Regions from separate parts of the Halomonas terrestris genome, predicted to be linked through region 2. Evidence: riboswitches for the same ligand, from Rfam matches in the RefSeq annotation. Region 2 holds a riboswitch; each other region holds the start of a gene.

Region 1 (3,268 bases), on a different contig from region 2:
GGCGTACCGCCAGGTTGTCGACGTGGAAGCGCGGACACATGGCCTCGTCGAGGAGGCGCAGGCGGATGCCGATGGTCTCGGTGTCGAACAGGAACGCCAGGGCACTGGCGATGGTGCCGATATCATCCAGCAGGGCCGCGCTCCGGTCGGGAGCCGGCAGGTGCCGCTGCAGGTCGGCTCGCATGGATTCACCGGGAGCCCCCCGCCAGCGCCAGTCCAGGCGGGCATCGGGCGTCAGCTGAGCCGCCACGCTGTCACGCAGGGGCTGCGGAAGGGTGCGCTCCATGACGGCGAGCGTGATGCCGTCCTCGAAGATGCGCGGCAGCACACCGATGTCGTCTCCGCAGGCCCAGTGCGGGTAGGCCGGGGCTAGGGGAAGCGGATCGTCCGGTGTCATGGGAAGCGGGGCGGCCATGGCGAGCTTCTCCTCGGTAGAAGATAAAGGTTACTATATAACATAACAAACGTGCTCTCGGACAATACCCGGAGACGACATGGGGTCGGCATCCTCGCCAGCGTCATGGGCATGGCTGTCGGCGACCCGGTGGTTGCCGTTTGTCTGCTAACCTCCTAGCCTGTCGTCATGATCTCGCCCCGCCGGTCTTCTGGACCGGCGGGGTGGTTTTTTGGGCCAGGCGGGGACCGGCTGCTGGGAGGTGGCGATGTCAGGGTCGTTGAAGGGTATCCTGTTCATGTGTGCGGGTGTGTTCTGCCTGGCGCTCGGCGACGCCATCGCCAAGTGGCTGGGCGAGGTGCATTCACCGCTGCAGATCATCTTCTTCCGGACCCTGGTGTCGCTTCCGCTGATCGCGCTGCTGGCGCACTTCGGTGGCGGGCTGCGCAAGCTGCGTACGCGGCGCCCCGTCATGCATCTGGTGCGCGGTCTGATCTACACCGGCACCATGGTCTGCTTCGTGCTCGGCCTGACCCTGCTGCCGCTGGCCGAGGCCACGGCCATCGCCTTCGTCGCCCCGCTGTTCGTCACGCTGCTGTCGGTGCCGCTGCTCGGCGAGCGGATCGACCCGCCGGTGCTGGCGGCCTCGCTGGTGGGATTCGTCGGGGTGCTGGTGGTGGTGCGCCCGGGCGGTGACGCCTTCCATCCCGGGGCGCTGGCGCTGCTGGGCGCGGCGGTCTTCTATGCGTTGATGATGATCACCGCGCGGCGCTACGGTGGGCGCGAACACCTCTGGGCCATGGTCTTCTACATGACTCTGGTGCCGTTCGGCATCACCGCGTTGCTGCTGCCCTGGGTGTGGCAGACGCCACACGCCTGGCACTGGCTGGGGTTTCTCGGCTCGGGGATCGCCGGTATCGGCGCCACCGCCTTCATCACCCTGGCGTTCCGTTTCGCGCCGGCGGCCATCGCCGCTCCCTTCGACTACACCGCCATGCTCTGGGCAGTGCTGCTGGGCTGGTGGTTCTGGGGGGAGATGCCGGATCTGTGGGTCTTCGTCGGCAGCCTGCTGATCATCGGCAGTGGCCTGGCGATCGCCTACCACGACCGCCGCACGACCCTGAAGCGCCGCCCCTCCTCCTGAGCGCGATCAGCGGCGGGTGAAGAAGGCCCGCGCCGCGGCTTCCGGGTCGGGCTGGCCGCAGATCGCCGAGATCACCGCCAGGCCCCGGGCCCCCGATGACCGCACGGCGCCGGCGTGTTCGGCCTTGAGCCCGCCGATGGCGACCGCGGGCAGGGGGCTGGCGGCGACCAGCGAGGTCAGGCCGTCGACGCCCAGCGGGCTGGCGTGGTCGTGCTTGCTGTGGGTGGCGAAGACCGGCCCCAGGCCGAGGTAGTCGAGCGGGCCCGGGTCGAGGCGGGCGAGTTGTTCGTGGGTCTGCACCGAGAGCCCGAGCAGTGCCCGCTCGCCCAGGGCGGTGCGGGCGGCGGCCACGTCGCCGTCGTCCTGGCCCAGGTGCAGGCCGTCGGCCTCGGCGGCCAGGGCCACCTCGAGGCGGTCGTTGATGATCAGTGGCACGCCGCTGCCGGCCAGGGCGACCTTGAGGCGGCGGGCCTGGTCGATCAACTCGGCATCGGAAGCGTGCTTGTCGCGCAGCTGTACCAGCGTCACGCCCCCGCGCACGGCGGCGACGACGGTCTCCACCAGCCCATGGCCATCACAGAGACCGGGGTCGGTGACCAGGTAGAGCGAGAGATCAAGGCGCATCGTTCACCTCCAGGCGAGGGAGGTGCAGGCGGGAGAACCGAGGCTGCACGACTCCCTACGCCGGCATTATCCGGGTCAGGTTCCAAGGGTGCGTCTCAGCCGCTGCGCGGTATCGCCGCGGCGCCCCTGTCGTAGGCTTCCCACTATCCATGCCGGCCATGCTCCTGTAAAGCCGCCGAGCTCAGGCCGCCTCCTCCCTCACCACCGCGACGCGCTTCTGCTCCCGGTTCCATTTTCCCTGTGGCTTGTCGATGTACTGGAAGTGCTCGTTGGTGAAGCTGCCCTGGGTACAGGCGTAGCGATAGAGCACGGTGTCCAGGCGGTGGATGTCCAGCACCCGATTGAAGACGCCGGGCCCGGTCATGTCGAAGACACCCCGGATCGTGTTCTCCTCGATATTGGTGTCGATCGCCTGGATCACGGCCTCCAGCTCGGGGGTGTGGGGCCTGCTGGCGATGAAGAAGTTGTTGAGGGTGTCGCGCTTGGTGCGGAGGAACAGCGACGATCGGTCGGGCCCGAGCAGGCGGCCCAGGGGCCACGTCAGGTGGGCGTCGATATCCAGGTAGACGCCGCCATGGGCCTGCAGCACCAGGACACGCCAGAAGTCCGCCTGGGCGGCGCCGATCTGCAGCCGGGAATAGTTTCTGAAAGTCTGTCCGGAGTAGTGCTGCCTGATGAAGTCGGCGCGGGCCTCGGTGATCATGAAGCGATACTCGAAGCCGGGCGCCATGAGGCGGTTGAACAGGTAGTTCAGGTAGACCGGCAGGGTCACGCGGTCGGTGAAGTTGGTCTGCCAGAGGATGCGGGGAATGGCGGTCGGATGCCGGCGCCGGATCCAGGGGGCGGCCCTGGCCGGCAGGGTGAAGCGCTTGTCGGGAAAGACGAAGTGGAAGGCGTAGCACGCGAGCTTGAGCAGGTTGGCAACGAGCTTGATCAGGCGGCTCGCCAGCAGTCTATGCAGCGGCTTCATGGGAATGCCTATGGTGTCGGATTCGAGAACGGCGCGCAGGGGCGCCGCGTATCGGCACCATCGTCCCGGGTGAAGCTTAAGGATGGCTTAAGAAGAGATGACGATCCGGCGTCAGTGGCGCGCCTTCCGTCGCGGC
Region 2 (3,268 bases):
GTCGCTGCTGCCGCCTCACGGGAGGTCCGATGTCACGCTTCGCCCCGCTTCAGGATCATGCCCCGCGAGTACGGCAGCGGACGGCCACCGGCCCCGCACCCTGGCTCGCGCTGGAACTGGCCGCCGGGTTCGCCGGCCTGCTGGCGGCAGGCATCATGCTGTGGCACTGGCTCGACGCCGCCCCGGCACTGCCCCTGGTGGCCATGGCGACCTACCTGATCATGGCCGGGCTGGTCATGGGTCGGGTGCCGAACCATTGGCAGCGGCTGGGCTGGGCCAATCGGGTCACCCTGGCCAGGGGCGGGCTGGTGGCGCTGCTGGCCGGTGCCGTGGCCGACCCTGTGCTGCTGGCGGCCCAGGGTGGCCTCTTCGCCGGCCTGGCACTGGTCGCCCTGCTGCTCGACGGCCTGGACGGCTGGGTGGCCCGTCACAGCGGCACCACCAGCCGTTTCGGCGCTCGCTTCGACATGGAGATGGATGCCTGCTTCATCCTGGTGCTGTGCCTGGCGCTGCTGGCACTCGGCAAGGTGGGCCCCTGGATACTGGCCATCGGCACCCTGCGCTACGCCTTCATGCTGGCCGGCCGGCAGCTGCGCTGGCTCGCGGCCCCCTTGCCCGAGAGCCGTCGGCGCAAGATCGTCTGTGTCTGGCAGGTGGCGGCGTTGCTGCTCGGCCTGCTGCCTGCCATCGGGGCCACGCCTGCCGCCTGGCTGGCGGCCACGGCCCTGGCAGGGCTCGTCTGGTCGTTCGCCACCGACATCCATTGGCTGTATCGCCACGCCAGGCCCTGAAACCCGACACGGTTGCCCGGTCGGCAACCCTGCATGTCCGCGGAGGATTCCCCATGGCCATTCGACACCCTTACCATCGACTTTCCGCCCTCGCGGCGACAGCCGGTGTGGTGGCGGGACTCGCCACCCTGCCCGTCGCCGCCGAACCCCACACCTACGAGATCGACCCGGAGCACTTCTCCATCGGCTTCTTGACCGAGCATGTCGGCTATGCCGACCTGCTCGGCATGTTCCTCGAAGGCAGCGGTGAGTTCGTCTATGACGACGAGACCCGTGAGCTGCACTCGGCCCGGGTGGAGATCAGCGCCGACAGCGTCTTTTCCAACCACGAGGAGCGCGACAACCACCTGCGCAGCAACGATTTCCTCGATGCCGGCCGCTACCCCACCATCGTCTTCGAGGCCACCGGCTTCGAGGCCCACAGCGACAGCGAGGGCACCCTCGAGGGCGAACTGACCCTGCTCGGCGAGACGCGCCCCGTGACACTGGATGTCACCCTCAACAAGGCCGAGGTCTACCCCTTCGGGCATGAGCAGTACACCCTGGGGCTCTCGGCACGCACCACCATCGCCCGCAGCGACTGGGGCATGACCTACGGGGTCGACAACGGCATGGTCGGCGACGAGGTGACGCTGATCTTCGAACTGGAGGCACTCCGGCAATGAGCGATCCTGGCAACAGACGGGCTGGCAAGTCGCCGCCAGCCTGCTAGACTGGCTCCGACGCTTGACGGGGTGCCGGTGGAACCGGCTGAGATCGCCATACGACAGATGCTGTCGTCACGGCGGGGCCCGTTGAACCTGATCCGGCTCGTACCGGCGTAGGAATCAAGCGGCGGCCAGATCACTGGCGGCGCCAGATACATGCCCGCCCCCATCGGCCCCTCCCCCCTTCGCCCACGCTCCGGATCGACACACCGCTACCGGAGGCATGATGGGCTACCGCTTCAGCGACCTCACCGCCGCCTGCCAGGACGACTGGCGCGCCTACATCGAGCACGACTTCGTGCGCGGCCTGGCCGAGGGCGCCCTCGAGGAAGGCGCCTTCCGCCACTACCTGCAGCAGGACTACCTCTTCCTGATCCACTTCGCCCGCGCCTACGCCCTGGCCGCCTACAAGAGCCGCACCCTGGACGACCTGCGCCAGGCCCATGAGGGGCTCAAGGCGATCGTCGACGTGGAGCTGGGCCTGCACGTGGGCTACTGCCGGGAATGGGGCATCGCCGAGGAGGAGCTCGCCGCCCAGCCCGAGGCCCGGGCCACCATGGCCTACACCCGTTACGTGCTGGATACCGGCAACCGCGGCGACCTGCTCGACCTGCACGTGGCCCTGGCCCCCTGCCTGGTGGGCTACGGCGAGATCGCCGACTGGATCAATGCCCGGCCCTTCACCGTGCGCGGCGACGCCAATCCCTATGACGCCTGGATCGCCATGTACGAGAGCGACGAATTCCAGACCGCCCGCCGTGCCGAGGAGGCCTGGCTCGACGCCCGCCTGGCCGACGTCACCCCGGCGCGTTTCGCCGAGCTCTGCACGGTGTTTCGCGACGCCACCCGGCTGGAGATCGACTTCTGGCAGATGGGGCTGGACCGCAGCCTCTGATGCCCCCCCTGAGCGACAACAACACGTCAAGGACAATCCCCATGAGCAAGACCGCCCACTTCCTCGCCGAGACCGCCCGGGTCGACGCGGCCGCCGTCCAGCCGCTGCCCGGCTCGCGCAAGGTCCATGTCGAGGGCTCGCGCCCGGATATCCGCGTGCCCTTCCGCGAGATCTCCCTGTCGCCGACGAAGACCTCCGGCGCCGACGAGGAGAACCCGCCGCTGCTGGTCTACGACACCTCCGGCCCCTACACCGACCCGGCGGCCGAGATCGACCTGCGAAAGGGACTGCCCGAGCTGCGCCGCGCCTGGATCGAGGCGCGCGACGACACCGAGTTCCTCGACGGCCCCACCAGCGAGTACGGCCAGCGCCGCGCCAACGACCCGACCCTGGCCCCACTGCGCTTCGACCTGACCCGTACGCCAAGGCGCGCCAGGGAGGGCAGGAACGTCACCCAGCTGCACTACGCCCGCCAGGGCATCATCACCCCGGAGATGGAATTTATCGCCATTCGGGAGAATCAACGCAGGCAAGCCCTGGGCACGGCGGAAGTCGAGCGTATCCTCGGCCACCAGCACCCGGGCCAGGGCTTCGGCGCCCGCCTGCCGGAGGAGATCACCCCCGAGTTCGTGCGCGCCGAGGTCGCCGCCGGCCGGGCCATCATCCCCTGCAATATCAACCACCCGGAGTCGGAGCCGATGATCATCGGCCGCAACTTCCTGGTGAAGATCAACGGCAACCTGGGCAACTCCGCGGTCACCTCCTCCATCGAGGAGGAGGTCGACAAGATGACCTGGGGCATCCGCTGGGGCGCCGACACCATCATGGATCTCTCCACCGGGCAGAACATCCACGAGACCCGCGAGTGGATCATC
Region 3 (3,268 bases), on a different contig from region 2:
GCTCGGTGAAGATGTTGAGCACGACGGCAAAGAAACCGATTACACCGGCCAGGATGCAGTGGGCTTGCAGAAGCGGCGTGTGGGGCAGTCTCTATTCCGCAAAGCAGTCATGATTCGCTACGACACCCGTTGCGTAATTACGGGGCTTCGACACGAGGACCTGCTGATTGCCAGCCATATTGTGCCCTGGCAGTCACGTCCCGAGTCCCGTCTCGACCCAGCCAATGGGCTGTGCCTCAATGCGCTGCATGACCGTGCCTTCGACAAGGGGTTATTGGCCATTGATAGGCAGGGACGTATTCGAATTTCCCCAGAGTTGATTGAAGAAGGGTTTAGTGGGCATCTCAAAGGGCAGCTCAGTGATATCGATGGGCAGCCATTGAACCTGACGGCTTCGGCGTTTCCCAACCGCGACTATCTCGACTGGCATTATCGAGAGTGCTTCCGGCGCTAACTGACGCGGCTCTCCTCCAGCAACTGCAGCACCGGCATCAGCTGACTCTCGTGCAGCACCAGCACGCTGTCGCCGCTCTCGCCCTCGTCGGGGACGACGACGGCGAACTCGCCCTCCTCCAGGTGGAACTCGTGGATCTCGCGGGGGCCCTGTGGCGTCTGGCAGTGGATGGCGCGGTAGGGGTCATCCTCGCCGTAGGTGAGGCGGTGGTAGACCTTGAAGAAGGTGTAGAGGGTCAGGCCCTGGGTGAAGGCGGGCCAGCGGGCGGGGATGGTGCGGGTCGCTTCGTCCAGCACCTGGCCGTCGGTCTCGGCGGCGGCGATGGCCCGGGCCAGCGGTTCGGCGAGCAGCGAGGCGTCGTCGCGAGGCAGGGGCTGCTGGTGTTCGAAGGCGTGGCGGTAGGCCTCGGCGACACGGCGCAGATCCGCCAGCGAGTCCAGCCGATGCTCGCTGTGCTTGAGGTCCGCGGGTTCGAAGCCGCCGTTCTCCCAGCCGTGGATCACCCGCAGCATCAGCGTTCCCTCGGCCAGGGGTGCGCCCACCAGGGCCGCCACGGCCACTCGCAGGTGGAGCAGTCGCTCCGTCACCAGGTTGTCGAAGGCGGTGTAGGGGTCGGCGAAGATCGCGTGCAGGCGACCCGGGGCGTGTTCCTTGGCTTCGTTGAACGGCATGGGCAGGTGTCCGGCGCTGGTGGTCGTTCGATCGGTGTGCATGCGATATCATCAGGGGCGATCGAAGGTTATCTCGGCCAGTGTGCCCAGAACTTGAGTCTCGATCATCACAAACCATTCACTGTCGCCAGGGGAGTCCCGTTGCCGCGCGAATCGGCCGGGGCTGAGAGAGCACATGGTGCTGACCCTGGAACCTGATCCGGTTCACACCGGCGGAGGAAGAGCGACATGCCCTACCTGACGTCTGCCGTGCTCGGCGCGGCGCTGCTGTGCTTTGCCTTCCTGGGCCTGAGGGCCCGCCGGGCCGATGGCCTGCTCGATGACTACGTCACCGCCCGCAACTCCCAGGGCGCCCAGGCCATCGGCCTGTCGTTCCTGGCCTCCAGCATGGGGGCCTGGATCCTCTTCGCGCCGCCGGAGATCGGCGCCTTCGTGGGGCCGGTGGCGCTGGCCGGCTATGCCATCGGTTCGTCGCTGCCGTTCCTCGTGCTGGGGCTCTACGGCCCGGCGATTCGCCGCCACCTGCCGGAAGGGCGCAGCATCGGCGAGTTCGCCGAGGCCTGCTACGGCGCCGGGGTGCGGCGCTGGGTCTCCTTCGTCTCGGTGGCCTACATGGCGATCTTCCTGGCCGCCGAGCTCACCGCCATCGGCGCCATCGCCGCGCTGCTCTCCGACGTGCCCCCGGCGCTGGTGATCCTCGGCGTGGCGGTGGCCACCCTGGTCTACACCACCCTGGGCGGACTGCGGGCGAGCCTCGCCACCGACCGCTGGCAGGCGTGGCTGCTGCTGGCCCTGCTGGTGCTGGTCGGCGGCATGGCCTGGTGGTGGCTGCCGCCCATGCCGGCCGGGGCGGTGATGCCCTCGGTTCCCGCCAGCAGCGCACTCTCCGTGGCGCTGACCCTGGTGATCGCGGTCACCGCCGCCAACCTCTTCCATCAGGGTTACTGGCAGCGTATCTGGGCGGCCGAGGACGACCGCGCGCTGGGTCGCGGGGCGCTGCTGGGTGCCACCAGCAGCCTGCTGGTGGTGATGGCCATCGGCGGGCTGGGGATCCTGGCGGCGATGCATGCCCTGCCCCTGGGCGAGCCGCCGATTCCCTTCTTCGCGCTGCTCTCCGCCGCGCCGGCCTGGCTGGGCCTGCCGGCCCTGGTGCTGGCGGTCACCCTGGTGGCCTCCAGCGTGGATACCCTGCAGAACGCCATCGCCTCCATGGCGGTGGCCAGTTCCGGAAAGCGGGGGCTCTCGGTGCGGGCGGCGCGCCTGGTCACGGTGGCGCTGATGGTGCCGGTGGTGTGGGTGGCCCTGCAGGGCTTCTCGGTGCTGCGCCTGTTCCTGATCGCCGACCTGCTGTGCGCGGCCATCGTGGTGCCGGTGCTGCTGGGCCTGTGGCGGCGGATGTCGCCGCTCGCTGCGGTGGCCGGCGGCGTGGCGGGCCTGCTCGGGGCGGTGCTGCCGGGCTGGGTCACCCTGGGGAGCCTCTCCGCCGGCGTGCTGGCCGCCACCTTCCCGGACAGCATCCCGACCCTGGCGCCCTTCCTGGGCGCGCTGCTCGCGTCCACCCTGGTGAGCCTGCTGATCGCCTGGCGCCGGCCGGGCGCGAGGTTCCAACCGTCATTCGAAGGAGATGCCCGATGACCACCCGCGCAGACTGGAAGGCCTGGGCCGCGGCACAGGAGGCACCGCGCCTCACCGACTGGCTGCGCGAGATCAGCGAGCCGGACTGGTCGGCCACCGTGAACCATCCGCTGTTCGACGCGATGGCCGAGGGGCGGCTCTCCGGTGACGACTTCGCCGCCTACATGGTGCAGGACTACGGCTTCGTCGACCCCTTCACCGCGCTGATCGGCCACGCCATCGGCCATGCGCCGAGCATGGCGGACCGGGTGGTGCTGGGGCAGTTCATGGGCATGCTGACCAGCGACGAGAACAGTACCTTCCAGCGCACCTTCGAGGCCTTCGCGGTGCCGGCCGCCCGGCGCGAGGCGCCGGACTACCTGCCCGAGACCCGGGCCTTCCAGGCGCTGCTGCGCGACACCGGCCAGGGCGGCGGCTATGCCGAGATCCTCGCGGCGCTGGTGGTCACCGAGTGGGTCTACCTGGAGTGGGCGTTGCGGGTGACCCGCGCCGAGGGGCTGCACCCGCT

Evidence for each region. Region 2 has a riboswitch for thiamine pyrophosphate ahead of tenA (thiaminase II). Riboswitches for the same ligand answer to the same signal wherever they lie in the genome.
Region 1: linked by a shared signal. The riboswitch ahead of thiE (thiamine phosphate synthase) and the one ahead of tenA (thiaminase II) in region 2 are both predicted to bind thiamine pyrophosphate.
Region 3: linked by a shared signal. The riboswitch ahead of ACOMD9_RS05060 (sodium:solute symporter family transporter) and the one ahead of tenA (thiaminase II) in region 2 are both predicted to bind thiamine pyrophosphate.

The regions. Positions count from the first base shown of each region.
Region 1 covers NZ_JBMHFZ010000011.1:6,556-9,823, forward strand. The annotation lists gene ACOMD9_RS11830 (DUF1826 domain-containing protein) at 1-415, opposite strand, end outside; gene ACOMD9_RS11835 (DMT family transporter) at 663-1,538, shown strand; gene thiE (thiamine phosphate synthase) at 1,545-2,162, opposite strand; TPP riboswitch at 2,198-2,300, opposite strand; gene ACOMD9_RS11845 (glycosyltransferase family 32 protein) at 2,344-3,132, opposite strand; gene ACOMD9_RS11850 (ATP-binding protein) at 3,244-3,268, opposite strand, start outside.
Region 2 covers NZ_JBMHFZ010000004.1:108,409-111,676, forward strand. The annotation lists gene ACOMD9_RS06020 (CDP-alcohol phosphatidyltransferase family protein) at 30-791, shown strand; gene ACOMD9_RS06025 (YceI family protein) at 845-1,456, shown strand; TPP riboswitch at 1,512-1,635, shown strand; gene tenA (thiaminase II) at 1,725-2,393, shown strand; gene thiC (phosphomethylpyrimidine synthase ThiC) at 2,435-3,268, shown strand, end outside.
Region 3 covers NZ_JBMHFZ010000003.1:203,405-206,672, forward strand. The annotation lists gene ACOMD9_RS05050 (HNH endonuclease) at 1-454, shown strand, start outside; gene ACOMD9_RS05055 (hypothetical protein) at 451-1,167, opposite strand; TPP riboswitch at 1,245-1,364, shown strand; gene ACOMD9_RS05060 (sodium:solute symporter family transporter) at 1,354-2,760, shown strand; gene ACOMD9_RS05065 (TenA family protein) at 2,757-3,268, shown strand, end outside.